Regions from separate parts of the Streptomyces sp. R33 genome, predicted to be linked through region 2. Evidence: riboswitches for the same ligand, from Rfam matches in the RefSeq annotation. Region 2 holds a riboswitch; the other holds the start of a gene.
What was found. A riboswitch is a leader RNA that binds a small molecule or an ion and turns the genes downstream of it on or off. The one in region 2 is predicted to bind cobalamin.
Positions count from the first base shown of each region.

Region 1: linked by a shared signal. The riboswitch ahead of AB5J51_RS14945 (ribonucleoside-diphosphate reductase subunit alpha) and the one ahead of AB5J51_RS19770 (CbtB-domain containing protein) in region 2 are both predicted to bind cobalamin.

Region 1 covers NZ_CP165727.1:3,318,005-3,328,252, reverse strand. The annotation lists gene AB5J51_RS14960 (DUF3703 domain-containing protein) at 1-117, opposite strand, end outside; gene AB5J51_RS14955 (helix-turn-helix domain-containing protein) at 183-893, opposite strand; gene AB5J51_RS14950 (ribonucleotide-diphosphate reductase subunit beta) at 980-1,993, opposite strand; gene AB5J51_RS14945 (ribonucleoside-diphosphate reductase subunit alpha) at 1,993-4,392, opposite strand; cobalamin riboswitch at 4,535-4,666, opposite strand; gene AB5J51_RS14940 (GNAT family N-acetyltransferase) at 4,711-5,211, opposite strand; gene AB5J51_RS14935 (Uma2 family endonuclease) at 5,290-5,874, shown strand; gene AB5J51_RS14930 (YbdD/YjiX family protein) at 5,926-6,123, opposite strand; gene AB5J51_RS14925 (carbon starvation CstA family protein) at 6,120-8,273, opposite strand; gene AB5J51_RS14920 (GntR family transcriptional regulator) at 8,871-9,635, opposite strand; gene AB5J51_RS14915 (extracellular solute-binding protein) at 9,927-10,248, shown strand, end outside.
Region 2 covers NZ_CP165727.1:4,322,752-4,332,999, forward strand. The annotation lists gene AB5J51_RS19750 (ATP-binding cassette domain-containing protein) at 1-195, opposite strand, end outside; gene AB5J51_RS19755 (aspartate aminotransferase family protein) at 418-1,770, shown strand; gene pucL (factor-independent urate hydroxylase) at 2,026-2,943, shown strand; gene AB5J51_RS19765 (histidine phosphatase family protein) at 2,956-3,378, opposite strand; cobalamin riboswitch at 3,413-3,563, shown strand; gene AB5J51_RS19770 (CbtB-domain containing protein) at 3,600-3,812, shown strand; gene AB5J51_RS19775 (CbtA family protein) at 3,846-4,601, shown strand; gene AB5J51_RS19780 (hypothetical protein) at 4,623-4,868, shown strand; gene AB5J51_RS19785 (class F sortase) at 5,148-5,726, shown strand; gene AB5J51_RS19790 (hypothetical protein) at 5,896-6,270, shown strand; gene AB5J51_RS19795 (hypothetical protein) at 6,328-6,513, shown strand; gene AB5J51_RS19800 (hypothetical protein) at 6,577-6,981, opposite strand; gene AB5J51_RS19805 (hypothetical protein) at 7,144-7,971, shown strand; gene AB5J51_RS19810 (FUSC family protein) at 8,081-10,078, shown strand; gene AB5J51_RS19815 (hypothetical protein) at 10,174-10,248, shown strand, end outside.

The DNA of each region.
Region 1 (10,248 bases), 1.0 Mb from region 2:
GGTGTCGGGCGCGGCGTCGCGGGCGCGGCGCAACTCGGCCTCGAAGGCCTCGCGCACGGCGGGCGGCATGGTCTTCGGCGAGCACACGGCGACGCATTTCTTCATCATCTTTCGCATGCGTCCACGGTGCGGCCGAGGGCCCCGCCCGCGCTTGAACGAACCTGCTGCATCCCGCGACCCGCTCACATCCACTGGATGGTGCGGGTGAAGTCCGACGGCGGGATCCCGAACATCCGCCGCCACACCCGGCTGAGATGCGCCCCGTCGGCGAAGCCCGCGCCGTGCGCCGCGTCCGTCAGGGAGTGCCCCTGGGAGGCGAGTTCGGCGGCCCGCATCAGCCGCAGCCACAGGACGTAGGGGCGGAACGGCAGCCCGAGCTCCGCCCGGAACAGGTGCGCGAGGCGGCTCTCCGACAGGCATGCCACCGCGGCCGCCTGGGACAGCCGTACGTGCTCCCGCCCGGGCAGCCAGTCCAGCACCCGCACCAGCCCCGGATGCGGCGCCGCACCCGGCAGTGGCCCCTGCGGCAGTACGGAGTCCAGCGCGCAGGCCGCCTCGAAGGGGTCGGCGGGCAGCGCATCCGGTACGAGGTCCCCCGCGTCCCCCGCCAGCGCCGCGAGCCGGCGCCCGGCGGTGGAGAGCGGGTCGTAGTGCAGCACCACCCCACGCGGAACCCCGCCCAGCACGGAATGCCGTACCCCGGACGGGACCACGTACGCCCGGCACCGGAACGGCTCCCCGGCCGGCCCGGCCATCAGCAGCTCGTCCCCGCCGAGCGCGACGATGACCTGCACGGAGTGGTGCGCGTGCGCGGTGGCGGACCCGACGGCGCCCCCGTACACCACGCCCCCCGGCCGCAACCGCGCCCGCCCGGCCCACCCGGTCACGGACACGGCGAAGCGCCCCCGCCCAGGACCTCGGTCACCCGAGTCGTTCTCCCCATGGGCGGGGACGCTATCAAGCCATCGGAGCAGGCGACTTAGAAGTCCTCGTCCAGGTCGACCGTGCCCTCGACCGCGACCTGGTAGGCCGACGGGCGGCGCTCGAAGAAGTTCGTCAGCTCCTGGACGCCCTGGAGCTCCATGAAGGAGAACGGGTTCTGCGAGCCGTACACCGGCGGGAAGCCGAGGCGGACCAGGCGCTGGTCGGCGACGCACTCCAGGTACTCGCGCATCGACTCGGTGTTCATGCCCGGCAGGCCGTCACCGCACAGGTCGCGGCCGAACTGCAGCTCCGCCTCCACGGCCTCCTTCAGCATGTCGGTGACCTGCTGCTGGAGCGCGTCGTCGAAGAGCTCCGGCTCCTCCTTGCGGACCGTGTCCACGACCTCGAACGCGAAGTTCATGTGCATGGTCTCGTCCCGGAACACCCAGTTGGTGCCGGTGGCCAGGCCGTGCAGCAGGCCGCGCGAGCGGAACCAGTAGACGTACGCGAAGGCGCCGTAGAAGAACAGGCCCTCGATACACGCCGCGAAGCAGATCAGGTTCAGCAGGAAGCGGCGGCGGTCGGCCTGCGTCTCCAGCCGGTCGATCTTCTCGACCGAGTCCATCCACTTGAAGCAGAACTGCGCCTTCTCGCGGATCGACGGGATCTCCTCGACCGCGTCGAAGGCGGCCGCGCGGTCGTCCGGGTCGGGCAGGTAGGTGTCGAGCAGCGTCAGATAGAACTGGACGTGCACGGCCTCCTCGAACAGCTGGCGCGACAGGTACAGGCGCGCCTCCGGGGAGTTGATGTGCTTGTAGAGCGTCAGCACCAGGTTGTTCGAGACGATCGAGTCGCCCGTCGCGAAGAACGCGACGAGGCGGCCGATCATGTGCTGCTCGGCGGGCGTGAGCTTCGCGAGGTCGGCGACGTCCGAGTGGAGGTCGACCTCCTCGACGGTCCAGGTGTTCTTGATCGCGTCCCGGTAGCGTTCGTAGAAGTCCGGGTAGCGCATGGGGCGGAGCGTGAGCTCGAAGCCCGGGTCCAGGAGGTTCTTGTCGGTGGAGCTCATTACTGGCAGGCCTCGCAGGACTCGGGGTTCTCAAGGGAGCAGGCCAGCGCCTCGGCATCGGCGACCGCCTGGGGCAGCGCGACGGGGGTGGCCGCCTGCGCGGCGCGGGCGATCTTCGTCGCCGGGCGCGAGCGCAGGTAGTACGTGGTCTTCAGGCCCTGCTTCCAGGCGTACGCGTACATCGACGACAGCTTGCCGATGGTGGGCGTCTCCAGGAACAGGTTCAGCGACTGCGCCTGGTCCAGGAACGGCGTACGGGCCGCCGCCATGTCGATCAGACCGCGCTGCGGGATCTCCCACGCCGTGCGGTACAGCTCGCGCACCTCGGCCGGGATCCAGCCGAAGCCCTGGACGGAACCGGAGGACTCGCGCAGCGCCTCACGGGTCTGCGCGTCCCACACGCCGAGCTTCTTCAGCTCCTCCACCAGGTAGGCGTTGACCTGGAGGAACTCACCGCTCAGCGTCTCGCGCTTGAACAGGTTGGAGACCTGCGGCTCGATGCACTCGTACACGCCGGCGATCGAGGCGATCGTCGCCGTCGGGGCGATGGCCAGGAGCAGCGAGTTGCGCATGCCGGACTTCGCGATCCGGGCGCGCAGGGCGTCCCAGCGCTCGGGCCAGTTCAGCTCCACGTCGAAGTGGTCGGGGTGCAGGACGCCGCGGGCGGTGCGGGTCTGCTCCCAGGCCGGGAGGGGGCCGCTGCGCTCGGCGAGGTCGCAGGAGGCCTCGTACGCGGCCAGCATGATGCGCTCGGAGAGCTTGGTGGACAGGGCCTTCGCCTCGGGGGAGTCGAAGGGCATCTTCATCTTGAAGAAGACGTCCTGGAGGCCCATCGCGCCGAGGCCCACCGGCCGCCACCGGGCGTTGGAGCGGCCCGCCTGCTCGGTCGGGTAGAAGTTGATGTCCACGACGCGGTCGAGGAAGGTCACCGCGGTGCGGACGGTCTCGTCCAGGCGCTCCCAGTCGATGTCGCGACCGTCGGCGGTGTCGATGACGAACGCGCCCATGTTGACCGAACCGAGGTTGCAGACGGCCGTCTCGCCGTCGTTGGTGACCTCGATGATCTCGGTGCACAGGTTGGAGGAGTGGACGACCGTGCCCGGCTCGGCGGTCTGGTTCGCCGTGCGGTTGGAGGCGTCCTTGAAGGTCATCCAGCCCTGGCCGGTCTGCGCGAGGGTGCGCATCATCCGGCCGTAGAGGTCGCGGGCGGGCATGGTCTTGCGGGCCAGGCCGTCCGCCTCGGCCTTGCGGTAGGCGGCGTCGAACTCGTCGCCCCACAGGTCGACCAGCTCGGGCACGTCGGCCGGGGAGAACAGCGACCAGTCGGCGTCCGCGTTGACGCGGCGCATGAACTCGTCCGGGACCCAGTGCGCGAGGTTCAGGTTGTGCGTACGGCGCTGGTCCTCGCCGGTGTTGTCGCGGAGCTCCAGGAACTCCTCGATGTCCGCGTGCCAGGTCTCCAGGTAGACGGCGGCGGCGCCCTTGCGGCGGCCGCCCTGGTTCACGGCCGCGACGGAGGCGTCGAGGGTCTTCAGGAACGGCACGATGCCGTTGGAGTGGCCGTTCGTACCGCGGATCAGCGAACCGCGGGCGCGGATGCGCGAGTACGAGAGGCCGATGCCGCCGGCGTGCTTCGACAGGCGGGCGACCTGGTGGTAGCGGTCGTAGATCGAGTCGAGCTCGTCCAGCGGGGAGTCCAGCAGGTAGCAGGAGGACATCTGCGGGTGCCGGGTGCCGGAGTTGAAGAGCGTGGGGGAGGACGGCAGGTAGTCGAGGCGGCTCATCAGCCGGTAGAGCGAGGCCACTTCCTCGACGGCCTGGACGCTGTCGTTCTCGGCGAGGCCGCAGGCCACGCGCAGCATGAAGTGCTGCGGGGTCTCGACGACCTGGCGGGTGATCGGGTGGCGCAGCAGGTAGCGGCTGTGCAGGGTGCGCAGGCCGAAGAACCCGAAGCGGTCGTCGGCGCCCTCCGCGAGGGTGTGCTCGACCAGTGCGTCCAGGCGGCTCGCGTGCAGCGCGACGAACTCGGCGGTCCGGTCGGCGATCAGGCCCTCGCGGTGGCCGACCGCGACGGAGGCGGAGAACGAGGTGGCCCCCTGGCCGGCGGCCTCCTCGGCGACGGCCAGCGTCAGCAGCCGGGCGGCGAGCCGGGAGTACGCCGGATCCTCGGAGATGAGACCGGCGGCGGCCTCCGTGGCCAGCCCGCGCAGTTCGGCCTCGTCGGCGGCGGCGCTGCGCCCGCGGAGCGCGGCGGCGGCGACCCGGCCCGGGTCGGTGTCGGGGAGGTCGGCCGTCAGCTCGGTGAGGGTACGCAGCAGCGCGGCCCCAGGTCCCCCGGTCTCGATTCCGGTGTCGGACGGGTCGGACTCGGCGCGCGGTGCGGAAGGCGCGATGGTCACGGGGGGAGCTCTCCCTCGCTCGGCTCCGGGACACCTGCGGTGCGGGCACGAGCGGGCGCGCGCGGGCTCGGCCTCGGGGGCACACCGCGCGGCGTCCACCGGCCCAACCGCGGGGCCCGGACGTGTCGGCACCCGGTTCGGTCGAGCCGGGCGCACTGTCGGCAGGTCCTCGGACTTGCGGTGACACCAATGGGTGTACTTCATACCGTTGCGGGACAGTTCCGGATTCGCACCGGATTCCCCTGCGACGACAGCGAGCATGAGCATACATGTGGGGGCCGCTTCCTGTGCGACCCCCTAGATGTTGTGTCGGCGTGGCTACAGGGCGAGACCGTACGTGAGCAGAGTGAGGCCGGGGACGGGCTCCCAGTCCCGTTCGGGCGTGCGGACGAAGCCGAGTCGCTCGTAGATCCGGTGGGCGCCGACCATGTCCTGCGTGGTGGACAGGACGAGGCGCCGCACGCCCTCGATGGCCCGCGCCCGCTCCATGCAGGCCCGTACGAGCGCTTCCCCGGCGCCCCGCCCCCGGCCCTCCCGGGCGACGGCCAGCATCCGGAACTCGGCCTCGCCGGCGCCGGCGATGTCGCACAGCGGGCTCCCGGGCGCGGCGAACGCCACCCCGCCGAGGAGCTGTCCGTCGCTCGCGGCGGCGACGAGTATCACCCCGTCGCGCGCCCGCCCGGCCACGTCCCGCAGCCGCGCGAGGTACGGGTCGTCCTCGCCGAAGGTGAGCAGCCCGTCCCCGAGGTACGCCTGCGCGGTGATCTCCCCGAGCGTCCCGTACTCCGCCGCCAGCGCTTCCCTGATCACGATGTCCATGCGGTCGAGTGTGCCGGACGGCTGTCGGTGCCCGGCGCTATCGTCGTAGACAGCACCGTCGAGAAAGGCGAGCGAGGCATGACCGTGACGACAGACCGGCCCCACATGCTGACAGAGGACTTCGAAGCCGTGGCGCGTATAGCCGCTCGCGAGAGGGTGGGGACACGGCTGGAGTTCATCGACGGAGTCATCAGGAGCAAGGCCATGCCGGACGGCGACCACGGGATGATCATCCAGTGGCTCACTCGGATCTGTATGCAGCACCGCCCCGAGCTGTGGCTGCATTCGGGGCAGGGCATCAAAGCCCAGGAGTACCGGGCCGGTCGGGCGATTCCGGATGCGGTGCTCGCGCCGTCCGAGGCGTTCGTCGGCCAGGGTGACTGGGTCGACCCCGATCGGATCCTCATGGCCGTCGAGGTGACCTCGTGGGACTCGGACACCCACCGGCGGGACCACGTCGAGAAGCCACGCGCCTACGCGGAGACGGGTATCCCCGTCTATCTGCTCATCGACCGGGCCAAATGTGAGATCTCCGTCTACACCCAGCCCAACGGACGAAGGTACGAGAACACCCGCGTCGTGGCGTACGGCAAGGATGTCGAGCTCCCCGACCCCGTCGGCATCACCCTCCAGACCGAGGTCCTCAAGGACTGGGTGCGCTGAGAACGCCCGAGGGCCCCGCCTGATCGGCGGGGCCCTCGGGTGGGTCAGGGCTCAGCAGCAGCGGAAGCCCTCGCGGGGGTCCGCCTCGCGGGAGTCCGTACGGGCGCGTTCGAAGGCGCGGCGGGTCATGACCTCCGCGTCCGGGTCGTGCGTACGGGCGTGGGCCACGTAGCGGTCGTACGCGGCCTCGCCCGAGAACTCCCGTACGAAGAACCGTGCCTTCGCCAGCGCCGCGCGGACGCCGCTCACGCCACCGGCTCCTTCACGCGGCCGCCGCCCGAGTCCAGCCCCGCGGCGGCGAGCTCCGCCCGCTCCTCGGGCGTCGCGATGAGCCCGGCCGGGGCGATGATCTTCGACTCGGTCCACGGGACCTCGGACAGCCTGACCGTCTCGGGGGAGGCGATCGCCTTGAAGCAGGTCCGCGCCGCGTCCAGCAGGACGATGATGATCAGGATCGCGAACAGCGCCGACAGCGCGCCGTCGACCGTGGCGTTGGTGACCACGGTGTGCATCTCGTCCATGTTCTTGGCGGGCGGCAGCACCTTCCCGGCGTCGATCCCGGTCTGGTACTTGTCGCGCTGCGCGAAGAAGCCGACCTTCACGTCGTCGGAGAACACCTTCTGGTAGCTCGCGGTGAGCGTGACCGCCACGTCCCAGGCCAGCGGGACGCCGGTCACCCAGGCCCACTTGAGCCGGCCGGACTTGACGAGCAGCGTGGTGCAGACGGCCAGGGCCACTGCCGCGAGCAGCTGGTTCGCGATCCCGAACAGCGGGAACAGCTGGTTGATGCCGCCCAGCGGGTCCTTGATGCCGACCCACAGGAAGTAGCCCCAGCCGCCGACGACGAGCGCGCTCGCGAGCCACACGCCCGGCTTCCAGCTGACGTCCTTGAAGGACTTGTGCACGTTGCCCAGGGTGTCCTGGAGCATGAACCGGCCGACGCGGGTGCCCGCGTCGAGGGTCGTCAGGATGAACAGCGCCTCGAACATGATCGCGAAGTGGTACCAGAACGCCTTCATCCCGGCGCCGCCGACCACGGAAGAGAAGATCTCCGACATTCCGAGTGCGAACGTCGGCGCGCCGCCCGTACGCGACAGCAGGCTGGCCTCCTCGACGTCCTTCGCGGCCTGCGCGAGGTACTCGGGCGACACGGCGAAGCCGAAGTGGGTCACGGCCTGCGAGGCGCTCTCGACGGTGGTACCGACGATGCCGGCGGGGGAGTTGACCGCGAAGAACAGGCCGGGCTCGATGATGGTGGCCGCGATGATCGCCATGACGGCGACGAAGGACTCCGTCAGCATGGCGCCGTAGCCGATGACCCGGACCTGGGTCTCCTTCTGGATCATCTTCGGGGTGGTGCCCGAGGAGACCAGCGCGTGGAAGCCGGACAGGGCGCCGCAGGCGATGGTGATGAACACGAAGGGGAACATCGACCCGGCGAAGACCGGCCCGTCCCCGCGGGCGGCGAAGTCGGTGACGGCGGGCATCTTCAGCGTCGGCATCGCCAGCACCACGCCCACCGCCATCAGCGCGATGGTGCCGACCTTCATGAAGGTGGACAGGTAGTCGCGGGGCGCGAGCAGCATCCACACCGGCAGCACCGAGGCGACGAAGCCGTACGCGACCATCCAGAGGACGAGCGTCTCCTTCTCCAGCGTGAAGGTGCTCGCCAGCGAGGACTCGGCGACCCAGCCGCCCGCGACGATGGCGAGCAGCAGCAGGGCGACGCCGATGACGGAGATCTCGGTGACCCGGCCCGGCCGCAGGACGCGCAGGTAGAAGCCCATGAAGAGGGCGATCGGGATGGTCATGCCGATGGAGAAGACGCCCCAGGGGGAGTGCGCCAGGGCGTTGACGATGACCAGGGCGAGCACGGCCAGCAGGATGATCATGATGGCGAACACGGCGACCAGGGCGGCGGCTCCGCCGACGGGGCCGATCTCGTCCCGGGCCATCTGGCCCAGGGAGCGGCCGTCGCGGCGGGTGGAGAAGAAGAGGGTGACCATGTCCTGGACGGCGCCGGCGAAGATGACGCCCGCGACGATCCAGATGGTGCCCGGCAGGTAGCCCATCTGTGCGGCGAGCACGGGGCCGACCAGCGGACCGGCGCCGGCCACGGCGGCGAAGTGGTGGCCGAAGAGCACCCGGCGGTCGGTGGGGTGGAAGTCGACACCGTTGTCAAGGCGTTCGGCCGGGGTGGCCCGCGTCTTGTCCACCTTCAGGACCTGGTGGGAGATGAAGCGGGCGTAGAAGCGGTAGCCGATGGCGTACGAGCCCAGCGCGGCGGCGAGCAGCCAGGCGGCCGAGATCTCCTCGCCGCGCGAGAGCGCGAGGATGCCCCAGCCGAGGGCCCCGACGAGACCGACGAGCACCCAGACGGCGACCGCCTTCGGGGTCATGCCCCCCGACGCCGTGCCGCCCGACGCCATGTCCCCTGATGCGGAAGGCGAGTCCGCCGCCGTGCCCGGACTCGCCGCGTTCCGTTCTGTACCTGTTGCTTCCGGTTCCGGCATGATCCTCTTCCCCTCGTTGATCATCTGCTTAAGCGCAGGGAATCTACGGGGGCCGCCCGGTGAACGTAAGCCCCCGTCCGTATAGCGGAACGAGAGTCAAGCACGGACCAGTTGGTCTGGCCCAGAGCCGAGCGACGAACTTTTGACGCGACCCTGGTCCATGCGACCCGAAGAAGGCCCTGAACGCTGCGTCCAGGTCCCGAAGCGACTGCTGGAGCACCACGGCTGACGCGGCCGCGAGCCACGCCCGCGCCTCGGCGCGCTTGGCCTCCGTTAAATGCGGTAGTTGTAGCGCAGTCGCACGTGGGCGACCCTAGAGTCGCCAAATGGGGGCATGCGGGGTAAGGCGACGAGATCGCATGAATGGCACGGAATCGGCCGAATTGAGTCGAATGTGACCGAATGGTGTGGGGGTGGGACTGGACGGACCGGTCCGCCTGTGTCAGGCGGGGCCCGTCCACAAGCACCGTGGTCGCCGCTGCGTCAGACGGCGGGGCGCTGGAGCCGCGCGACGAACTTGTAGCGATCTCCGCGGTACACCGAGCGGACCCACTCCACCGGTTCGCCGTCGGCGTCCAGGGAGTGGCGGGAGAGCATCAGCATCGGCAGGCCGACGTCGGTGCCCAGCAGGCCCGCCTCGCGCGGGGTGGCCAGGGAGGTCTCGATGGTCTCCTCGGCCTCCGCCAGCCGTACGTCGTACACCTCCGCGAGGGCGGTGTAGAGGGAGGTGTACTTGGCCAGTGAGCGGCGCAGTGCGGGGAAGCGCTTGGCCGAGAGGTGGGTGGTCTCGATGGCCATCGGCTCGCCGCTGGCGAGGCGCAGCCGCTCGATGCGCAGTACCCGCCCGCCCGTGGCGATCTTGAGCAGCCCGGCCAGGGTGTCGTCGGCCGTCACGTAGCCGATGTCGAGGAGTTGGGACGTGGGCTCCAGCCCCTGGGCCCGCATGTCCTCGGTGTACGAGGACAGTTGGAGCGGCTGGGAGACCTTCGGCTTCGCGACAAAGGTGCCCTTGCCCTGAATCCGCTCCAGCCGGCCCTCGACGACGAGCTCCTGGAGCGCCTGGCGCACGGTGGTCCGCGAGGTGTCGAATTCGGCCGCGAGCGTGCGCTCCGGCGGTACCGGCGTGCCGGGGGGCAGCGTCTCGGTCATGTCGAGCAAGTGCCGCTTGAGTCGGTAGTACTTGGGCACGCGCGCCGTGCGAGTGGCTGCCCCGCCTTCCGGCTCCGTGGTCGCCCCTTCGGTGGACATCGCCGCCCGCCTTCCCGACTCCAGTTTCGCTGCCGTCACCGGCTCCTCCGATATGTGCGGTCACATCGTGACACGGGTGGGAGGGCAGGCCTCCTCCCTCCCCCAGGTGTCGGTCCGGTAACGGACCGATCACCCGCTCATTAGACCCTTGACACCCCTAAAGGTCTAGGCCAAGCTCCGGTTACTGGTCTAAACCAATATGGATCAGATCCCGGCCCCACGGGCAGTACTTGGTGCATGTCACCGCGGCGGGCGAGGGAAGTTGCAGGCAGCATCCCTGAGGAGGGTGGCGTGAAGCGCAAGCTCATCGCGGCGGTCAGTGTCGCGGGCATGATGGTCGGAGTCGCGGCGTGCGGCAACGGCGGCGACGACAAGGGGAAGACCGACGCGGGCGGCGCCAAGGAGATCACCGTCTGGGTGATGGACGGCTCCGCGCCCAAGGCCTGGATCGACGCGGTCAACGCGGAGTTCTCGGCCAAGCACCCGGGTGTCACCGTCAAGGTCGAAGAGCAGCAGTGGAAGGGCATCCAGGAGAAGGTCACCACGGCCCTCTCCGAGAACACCCCGCCGGACGTCCTCGAGCTCGGCAACACCCAGACCTCCGGCTACGCGG
Region 2 (10,248 bases):
GTGCCCGGCGTCGGTGCCGATCAGGGTGGACAGGATCTGCACGGTGGTGGTCTTGCCGGCCCCGTTCGGGCCGAGCAGCGAGAAGATGGTCCCTGTCGGGACGTGCAGGTCGATTCCGTCGAGGACGGTCTTGTCCCCGTACGCCTTGCGCAGCCCGGTGGCCGTGATGGCCGGCAGGCCAGAGTGTGAGGTCATGTCGTTCGCCCGTTTCGTGGTCGCGTCTTCCTGACGCCGTCACCATGAACGCCCCCGCTGACAGCCCCTTGAGCGACCGCTGACACCTGCGGGCACCCGCTGACAAGCCGCTGACAGGTCGGACACGGAGCGTTGTTTCACGTGAAACACCGCCCTCCCGGGTTGGCCGACAGGCTTCCGACCCTCCCGGGGGTCCGCATCGTGGACAACTACGCTCGGGACATGAACGCAGAAGCTGCCGACGCGCTCGCCGCCGTGAAAGACGCCGACCGGAAGCACGTTTTCCATTCCTGGTCGGCGCAGGAGCTCATCGACCCGCTCGCCGTGGCCGGGGCCGAAGGCTCGTACTTCTGGGACTACCAGGGCAACCGCTACCTCGACTTCTCGAGCGCCCTCGTCTACACCAACATCGGCTACCAGCACCCCAAGGTGACGGCGGCCATCCAGGAGCAGGCGGCGAAGCTCTGCACCGTCGCGCCCGGCTTCGCCGTCGACGTCCGCTCGGAGGCGGCCCGGCTGATCGCCGAGCGCACCCCGGGCGACCTCGACAAGATCTTCTTCACCAACGCGGGCGCCGAGGCCGTCGAGAACGCCGTACGGATGGCCCGGCTGCACACCGGCCGGCCCAAGGTGCTGTCCGCGTACCGCTCGTACCACGGGGCCACCTCCACGGCGATCAACCTGACCGGTGACGCCCGCCGCTTCGGCAACGACACCGCGACCGCCGGTGTCGTGCACTTCTGGGGGCCCTTCGCCTACCGCTCGCCCTTCTACGCGGCCACCGAGGCCGAGGAGTGCGAGCGCGCCCTGCGCCACCTCGAGGACACGATCGTCTTCGAGGGCCCGCAGTCGATCGCCGCGATCATTCTGGAGACCGTCGGCGGCGCCCCGGGCGTGCTCGTGCACCCGGACGGCTATCTCGCCGGTGTGCGCGAACTCTGCGACCGCTTCGGCATCGTGTTCGTCCTCGACGAGATCATGGTCGGCTTCGGCCGCACCGGGCGGTGGTTCGCCTCCGAGCACTGGGGAGTCACCCCCGACCTGATCTGCTTCGCCAAGGGCGTGACCAGCGGATACGTCCCGCTCGGCGGGGTCGCCATCTCGGCAGCCATCGCCGAGACCTTCGCCCGCAGGCCCTACCCGGGCGGGCTGACGTACTCCGGGCACGTGCTGGCCTGTGGGGCCGCCGTGGCGACGATCAACGTCATGGAGGAGGAGGGCATCGTCGAGCAGTCCGCCCGCACCGGCGCGGAGCTGCTGGGGCCGGGCCTGCGCGCCCTCGCCGAGAAGCACCCGTCGGTCGGGGAGGTCCGCGGTCTGGGCACGTTCTGGGCGCTGGAGCTCGTACGGGACCGGCAGACGCGCGAACCGCTCGTCCCGTACAACGCCTCCGGAGCGGACAACGCCCCGATGGTCGAGTTCGCGGCCGCCTGTAAGAAGGGCGGGCTGTGGCCGCTGACCGCAGGCAACCGCATCCATGTCGCCCCGCCCTGCAACATCAGCCCGCGGGACGTGGCCAAGGGCCTCGCCATCCTCGACGAGGCGCTGTCGGTCGCGGATACGCACACGGTCTGACCTGCTGCGCTGTGCGGTCGCCCAAGCCGTGGGTGCCGGTGTTCGGATGATCTGTACGGGTAACAACGCCCTTCGCGCATGTTGCAATCCGAAGCAGCACCTACGGACCGGGATGCACGTCAGTCCCGGGGCGGCCCCTCGGGGCCGAACGGCGGGGAGCGGGACGTCCTGCGGTCGGGGGCGGGCGCTGGACGCCGGGCGTACGGGATCCAGACCACCGGACTCCGTGTTCCCGAGGCACCGAAGGAAGACACCATGAGCAAGCACGTCCTGGCGCAGAACCAGTACGGCAAGGCCGAGAACCGCATCGTCAAGGTCACCCGCAAGGGCGGCGACGGGTCCTGGCACGAGATCCGCGACCTCAACGTCTCGGTGGCGCTCCGCGGCGAGTTCCGCGACGTCCACCTGACCGGCGACAACGCCAACTGCCTGCCGACGGACACCACCAAGAACACGGTGTACGCCTTCGGCAAGGAGCACGGCATCGCCTCCCCCGAGGCCTTCGGCATCCTGCTCGCGAAGCACTTCGTCTCCTCCCAGTCGCCGATCCGCGAGGCGCAGATCCGGATCGAGGAGTACGCCTGGGAGCGGATCCCGGTCCCGACGCGCAAGGAGCAGCACTCCTTCGTCCGCAAGGGCCAGGAGGTGCGCACCGCGCAGATCACGTACAGCGAGACGACCGGTCTGCAGGTCATCTCGGGTCTGAAGGACCTGACGGTGATGAACTCGACGAACTCCGAGTTCCACGGCTACATCAAGGACAAGTACACGACGCTCAAGGAGGCGTACGACCGCATCCTGGCGACGAAGGTCACCGCGCGCTGGGCGCACTCGGCGCTGGCCGCCGACGACGCCTCGTACGACTGGGACCAGTCGTACAAGAAGGTCCGCAAGAACATGCTGGAAGCGTTCGCCGAGACCTACTCGTACTCGCTGCAGCAGACCCTCAACCAGATGGCCGAGCGGGTGCTCGACCACTGCCCGCGGGTCAACGAGGTACGCCTGAACCTCCCCAACAAGCACCACTTCCTCGTCGACCTGGAGCCCTTCGGCCTCAAGAACGACAACGAGGTCTACTTCGCGGCGGACCGGATGTACGGCCTGATCGAGGGCACCGTGCACCGCGACGGCGTGCAGCCGGTGATCGCGACGAGCGACTGGATCGTCGCCTGAGCCGCTACGCCGCTACTTCTCGGCCGGCTGCCCGAGCTGGAGGTTCCACCGCCCGAGCCGCCCGGTGAGGCTGGTCACCGTGTCCGGGCGTACGTCGAGGCGCCAGAAGGCGGTGGCCGGCAGCTCCAGCGCGGACACGACGGCCGCCCTGACGACGGCCTGGTCGACGACGGCGCGATGCGTACCCGCGGGCAGAGCGGCGAGGGCGGCGCCGACGCGGGCGATCAGCGCGGTGACGGACTCCCCGCCGGGCGGCGCGTAGTCCGGGTCCGTCAGCCAGCTCCGGACGGCGGCCGGATCCTCGGCGGCGACCTCGTCCAGGGTCCGCCCGGCCCACTCCCCCGCGTCCGGGCCTTGCAGGCCCGCGTACTGCGGGCAAGGGTCGCCGTGGCCGAAGCGAACCTGCCGTGAAGCGTCCTCGAATGGACGTCTCACGAACTGAACTCGTACTACGGCGCTCTTCATAAGGGGAGCGTAAACGCGGTACGGTCTCGGACGACAACCTAAAAAAAGACGACGGTATGACGGAAGCACCGGTGAAAATCCGGCACGGTCGCGCCACTGTGAATCCTCCCGGAGGGGGAGGAGAAGTCAGACCCGCCATGTCGTCGCTAGCACCACTGACCGGGACGCGTGTTCCCTCTGGAGGTTCTGCCATGGCTCACTCCGCCGTGCCCACGACGGCCCCTGCCGTCACCCCGATCTCGCTCTCCGCTCTCGCCCCCTGGGCCCTGTTCGCCGGCGTCCTGATGCTGGTCCTGCTCTACCTCGTCGGTGCCGAGCAGGGCGCCACCGCGCTCTTCGAGGGCGACACCGTCCACGAGTGGATGCACGACGGTCGCCACCTCCTCGGCTTCCCCTGCCACTGATCTCCACCTCAGCAGCAAGGGAAGTACCGAACCATGAACTCCATTTCCCCCCGCGTCCTATTGGTCCGGGGCATGCTGGCAGGTCTGCTCGCAGGCCTGGCCGCGTTTCTCGTCGCGTACGTCCTCGGCGAGTCCAAGGTCGACGCGGCGATCGCCATCGAGGAGGCGGGTCACGCCGCCCACGACCACGGCGAGGAGGCGGCCCCGGTCAGCCGGGCCCTCCAGGCCACGGCAGGCCTCGGCACCGGCACGCTCCTGTACGGGATCGCGCTCGGCGGCATCGCCGCGCTCGTCTTCTGCTACGCCCTGGGCCGCATCGGCCGCTTCGGCCCGCGGGCCACGGCCCTGCTGGTCTCGGGCGGCCTGTTCGTCGCCTTCAACCTGGTGCCGTTCCTCAAGTACCCCTCCAACCCGCCGGCCGTCGGTGACCCCGACACCGTCGTCCGGAGGACCACCCTCTACATCCTGATGATCGCGTTGAGCGCGCTGCTGTCCGCGGGCGCGCTCATCCTGGGCCGGCGTCTGGCACCCAGGCTCGGGAACTGGAACGCCTCGATCGTCGCCTCGGTCGGCTTCGTCGCGGTGGTCGCCATCGCCTACGCGGCGCTGCCCGGCATCAACGAGGTCCCGGCGGATTTCCCGGCCACCCTGGTCTGGCAGTTCCGCCTCGCGACCGTGGCCATCCAGGTCGCGATGTGGACGACTTTCGGCCTGGCCTTCGGTTTTCTTGCCGAACGGGCCCTTGTCCCGGCCGCCGCACCCCAGGAGGCTGTACAGCCCGCGAGCTGACGATGAGGGGGCCGGTAGTACATGCAGACGGCGATCTGGGAATGGCGCGGCTGGACGGGCGCCGTCCCGTTCTGGCTCAACACCGTTCTGCTGCTCCTGGCCCCTTTCACCGCCGCCACGCTGCTGGCCCAGGTCGGCATCATCACGGCCCTGGCCGCCCTCGGCGGCCTGGCCCGCCACCTCTGGTTCGGCGACCACGGCCACCCGGCCATCCACCTCGCCGCCGCCCTCATGGGGGCGGCGGCGGTCGCTTTCGTCCTCGTGTGAACTCCCGCGCCCCCGTTCCCTCACGTCCCGGGCCCATCGGGTCGTGCCCACCCGCGCGGGGCGTGTCCCACTCGTTCGGCCGTATCCTGCGCAATCCTCGGGACGGGGGCGGTGTACCCGGCACCAGCTGGGAAGACGCCAGGGGTGGAGTGGCGACACGCCTGTGACGTGGCGTCAGTCTCCGGCGTTGTAACCGGTACTGACGGGCAGGGAGGGGTTCCACTGCTCTCAGGAGACCCGGCCGCCGGAGCCGGGGGGATCGGACCAGGAGGAAATTCCATGCCCCGCGCCAAGTGGGTGGTCGGCGTGCTGACAGTGGCTCTGCTGGGCACCGGCATAGGGATGTTGCGCAGCACCGAGGGCGCGCGGCCCACCGCGGCCACGGCCGCCGACGCGCTGCCCTCGCGGGCGCTGGGCCTGTCCGGTCACCGCCGGCTCGTCGAGCAGCTGGAGCACTCCGGGCAGCACGCCCCCGCAAAGGGGCCCCGACCCGCGCGGGCCGCCGCCATCACACCACTGCGGGCGAGCCGGCCGCAGAGGCTGCACATCCCGAGTCTCGGGGTCGACCTGGCGCTGGGCGGGGACGGGGACGAGGCCTCCTGGGACCAGGACACCCCGGCCCCGGGCTCGGCCGGCACCGCCGTGGTCACGGCCGCCGACCTGCGCCTCGGCGAGCTGCGACGCGGGCTGACCGTCGAGATCGCGCGTGCGGACGGCCGTACCGCCGTCTTCACCGTCGACCGGGTCTCACCCGGGGTCAGCGGTCGCGGGCAGCGGCCGGGGCGGGCCCAACTGCGGCTAGTCGGCGGCGAGACCACGGTCCTGGCGCGGCTGACCGGCCGGCACCGCACCCGCTGACCCCGCCGGCCCCGCTCCCCGAAACGCCCCCCGAACGCCCCCCGACCGCCCCGCGTACGAGCTCCCGCCCCGGCTTCCTGTCATCCGAGGGGGGTGTCTTCGTCCCCCGGTCGGGGGCTTCCGGGGCCCGGTCGGGGAGTCGTCCGGCGTGTCGGGGCAGACCCCTCGCATGAGCGGGACACGGCATGCACGCACGGCACTGGCCAGGGCCCTTTCGGCGGCCTGTGTCGTGCTGCTGTGCCTGTTCGCGTCCGGTCCCGCCGTCACGACGGCCGCAGCGTCAGCCGCCGCCGTCGAGCGCACCGAATCCGGCGCGCCGAGCGAGCCGGGCACCCCCGTCGAGGGCGAGTCCGATCCGGCCACGGATCCCGAAGTGCGCCCCGCCGTACGCCTCGTCGTGCGCGGACTGCCCGGTGTACGGCAGCTGCCGCGGCCCGTGTTTCACGTGAAACACGCCGGTCAGACGATGCGCGCCGATTCGTACGGGACGGCCGGGCCGACGCCGTCCGCGGGAACGGTGCGGAGTGTGGTCCTGCGCTGCTGAGCGGGCCGAGCAGCAGCGCGTACCCCACACACCCCCGAACACCGTGAGGTTTCCGGCATGCCCATCGACCCTTACGCCGCCCTGAACGCCATGCTCCGCGCCGAGGTCACCCGCTGCACCCCGCCGGCCCCGAAGCCGCCGAGCCGTGGAAGCGAGAGCGAGGACACCTCCGCCGCCTCCGCCGCCTCCGTGGCCGCGGTGGCCACCTCCGCCACCGGCTCCGAGTCCTCGCCGGAGGACTGACCCGCGGGATGCTGGCAGGCGCCGGTTCCCGTACGGGGACCGGCGCCTGTCTCGGCTCCCGGCTCAGGCCTCGCGTTGGTAGAAGCGGTAGAACGCCACCAGTCCGACACCGGCGCCGGTGATCAGGCCAATCCAGCTCGAGCGCAGGACCGAGTGGTCGGTGAGGCTGTTCAGGTAGCCCACGGCGATACCGGCGAAGACGCCGTACGCCGCGGCGTGCACCTCCCGCTTCAGCCGGGGGCCGACGCGGGCGAGGGCGAACATGATGCCGGCGAAGAGGGCGCCGCACAGGATTCCGTAGAAGACGTTGCCCGCATCGACGGGTCCCGTCTGGCGTTGCATGAAGGCCGCCCAGACGCCGTAGACCAGTCCGAGGAGCAGCGCCCGCGTCAGCTGGCCCCTGCTCGCTTCGTCCATGCCACCCGTCTGCAGGTGCCGCCTCTGGGCGGTGGGTGCCGCATGTGCCATGACAGGGCTCCTCTCTCCCATCCTCCAGGGCACACCCGCCGCCCCCGACCGGCAAGTGGATCAGCCGAGGCGGACAACGTCGGCGGGGCCGAGGCCGACGGCCGCCACCCGCCCGCAGCAGCACCGCTCGCGCCCCGCACCGCCGCGGCTTTCCCTGGTGACGTGCGCACCTTCCTCTCGGCGGTACTCGTCGTCCTCGTGACCGTCCTCGTGCCCGCCGGCGCCGTCGCGTACTGGGCCGACCGCGAGCTGGGCAACGCCGACCGGTACACCGCCGCCATGTCCCCGCTGGCCGGGAACACGGCCGTCCAGGGCGTCGTCGTCACCCAGGCGCGCCGCGCCCTCGCCGGGCAGATCGACGCCGGCCCGTTCCAGGGCGGGGTCGACGCCCTCCTCGGAGAGGCCCTGCGCTCCTTCGCCGGCACCCCCGCCTACCGCACCGCCTGGGACGCGGCCAACCGCGCCGCGCACGCCGCCTTCCTCCAGGCCCTCACCACCGGCGACGGCAACGCGGTCACCATCGACCTCGCACCCGTCATCGAGCAGATCAAAGGGGAACTCGTCGCCGACGGAGTGCCGTTCGCCGACCGCATCCCCGTGACCCACGTATCGGTCAAGGTCATGGAGTACGACAACCTCGGCGCGCTCCGGAAGGGCTTCCGCATGCTGCAGATCGCCGGCATCTGGCTTCCCGTGCTGACCGTGGTGCTGGCCGTGGCGGCGATCGCCGTCGCCGTCCGCCGGCGCCGCGCCGTGATCGCCACCGGCCTGGGCGTCGCCGTCGGCGCCGCCCTGCTGTGGATCGCGGTGGCCGTCTGCCGCCGGCTCACGCTGGACGATCTGCCGGCCGACATCGACCGGGCGGCCGCCGCGGCGGTGTACGACGCGCTCACCGCGTTCCTGCGCACCACCGCCTGGGTGATCCTGGCGATCGGGCTCGGCGCCGCTCTCGCCGCCTGGTTGACGGGCCGACTACGTCGCACCCCATAAGCTCGGAAGGTACCAACGCACTCAGACCGCCCCAGAAGAACGCAAGAAGAACGCAAGACCACGGAACAGCGCAGAAGAACCGATTCCCGAGCGGCCGCACGGAAGCTGAATGAGCACCGAACGCACCGAACAGATACCGTCCGGGCGACCCCGGCACCGTCCGCTGGCCCCGCCCGCCTGGCTGCTCAACGGCTTGCGGCCGAGCACCGCCCCGATCCCCTGGGCCGCGGCCGCGCGAGCCGGCGTGGCGATGGCCACCCCGCTCGCCGTCGGCTTCGCCCTGAACGAGCCCGAATACGGGGCCCTCGTCTCGATGGGCGCCCTGTCCGGGGTCATCGGCGATACCGCCGACGCCTACCGCATGCGGGTCCTGAACATCGCCGTGCCGCAGCTCTTCGGCGCGGTCGGAGTCGCCCTGGGCACCCTGGTCTTCGGCCACGGCTGGCTCGCCGTCGGCGTCCTCACCCTGATCGCCCTCGTCTCCGGGATGATCTCCTCGATCGGCACGGTCGCCTCCGTCTCCGGACTGCTGCTGCTCCTCAACGCCGTGGTCGGCGCCGGCCTGCCGCTCCCCCGGCCCTGGTGGACGGCCCCGCTGCTGCTCGTTGCGGGCGGGCTCTTCGTCCTCCTGCTGACCCTGCTGGGCTGGCCGCTGCGCGGGCGGCAACCGGAGCGCGTCGCCGTGGCGGCCACCTACCGGGCCCTCGCCGACGCCCTGGAATCCGCGGGCGGACCGGACTACGACGAGCGCCGCCGGCAGGTCACGCATGCCCTGAACCAGGCTTACGACCTGGTGCTGGGCCGCCGGGCCCGGGTGCACGGCCGCAGCCCCTCCCTCGTGCGGATGCTGGCCCAGTTGAACGTGGTGATCCCCCTGGTCGAGGCCGCACCCGCCATGCACCTGCGCGGCAGGCCCCTGCCGCCCGAGATCCCGGCGGCCGTACGGGACCTGGCACGGGCCGTGGAACAAGGCCGCACGGGGAAGGCCGTACTGGAGCTGCCCACGCCGCACACACCCGCCGAACGGGCCCTCGACGCTGCCGTGCGGCATGCGGCGGCCATCGTCCACCTGCCGGAACCGGACCTGCACAACGTCGACGACCGGCTCGGCCGGCCCGCCGCGCTGACGGTCCGGGCCCGGCGGGCGGTGCGCGACATGATGCTGTCCGGCGCCTCCTGGCGGTACGGGCTGCGCCTCGCCCTGTGCATCGGGCTGGCCCAGTCACTGGTCTCCCTGGTCCCGGTCGAGCGGTCCTACTGGATCGCGCTGACCGTCACCTTCGTCCTCAAGCCCGACTTCGGCTCGGTGTTCTCCCGGGCCCTGCTGCGGGCCCTGGGGACGGCGGCCGGACTGGTCGTGGCCGCCGCCGTGCTCGCCGAGGTGCCGCGCGGCTGGTGGGACGTGCCGGTGATGGTGGTGCTCGGCGCCCTGATCCCCGCGTTCTCCGTCAAGGGGTACGCCTTCCAGACCGCCGCGATCACCCCGGTGATCCTGCTGCTCTCGGACCTCCTCAACCACCAGGGCTTCGACCTGATCCGGCCCCGGCTGCTGGACAGCCTGATCGGCTGCGCCATCACCCTCGTCTTCGGCTATCTGCTGTGGCCCGAGAGCTGGCACACCCGGATCGGCGACCGGCTCGCCGACACGGTGGACGATGCGGCCCGGTACGTGGAGCGGGCCTTCGGGGGCCATCCGGACACGGAGGCCGGGCGGCAGGCCGCCCGGACCGCCCGGCTCCAGGCCCGGCGGCGGATCTACCGGGACATGTCGGGCGTACGGAACGAGTTCCAGCGGGCTCTGACCGAGCCGCCGCCGACGGGGGCGCGGGCCGCCGCCTGGTGGCCGCTGGTCGTCGCCGTCGAGCGGATCGTGGACGCGACCACCGCCGCCCGGGTCCGGGTCAACCACGGCGCCCAGGCCCCCCGCGACGAGGAGGTGGCCGGCGTCATCACCGACCTGCACGCCCTCGCCGAGGGCGTGCGCACCGCCCGGAGCCCTGCCCAGCTGCGGCCCGCGGCCCCGCGGCCCGGGGACGAGACCTCCGTCCTGGCCCCGGTGCGCCACGAGGTGGCGGCGGCCCGCGCGATCGCCTCCGCGGACCACTGAGGCCGGACGGACCGTCCACCGGCGCCGGACCGGGACCGTCGCCCGAATGGCCCCGGGGCCGGGCCCGCACGGCCCGGGCGGGAGAGCATCGGTGCATGAGGCGCCCCTCCCCGCGCGGCCGCGCAGTGGCCCCGGTCCTCGCCGCCGTCCTCGCGGCGACGGCCGGGTGC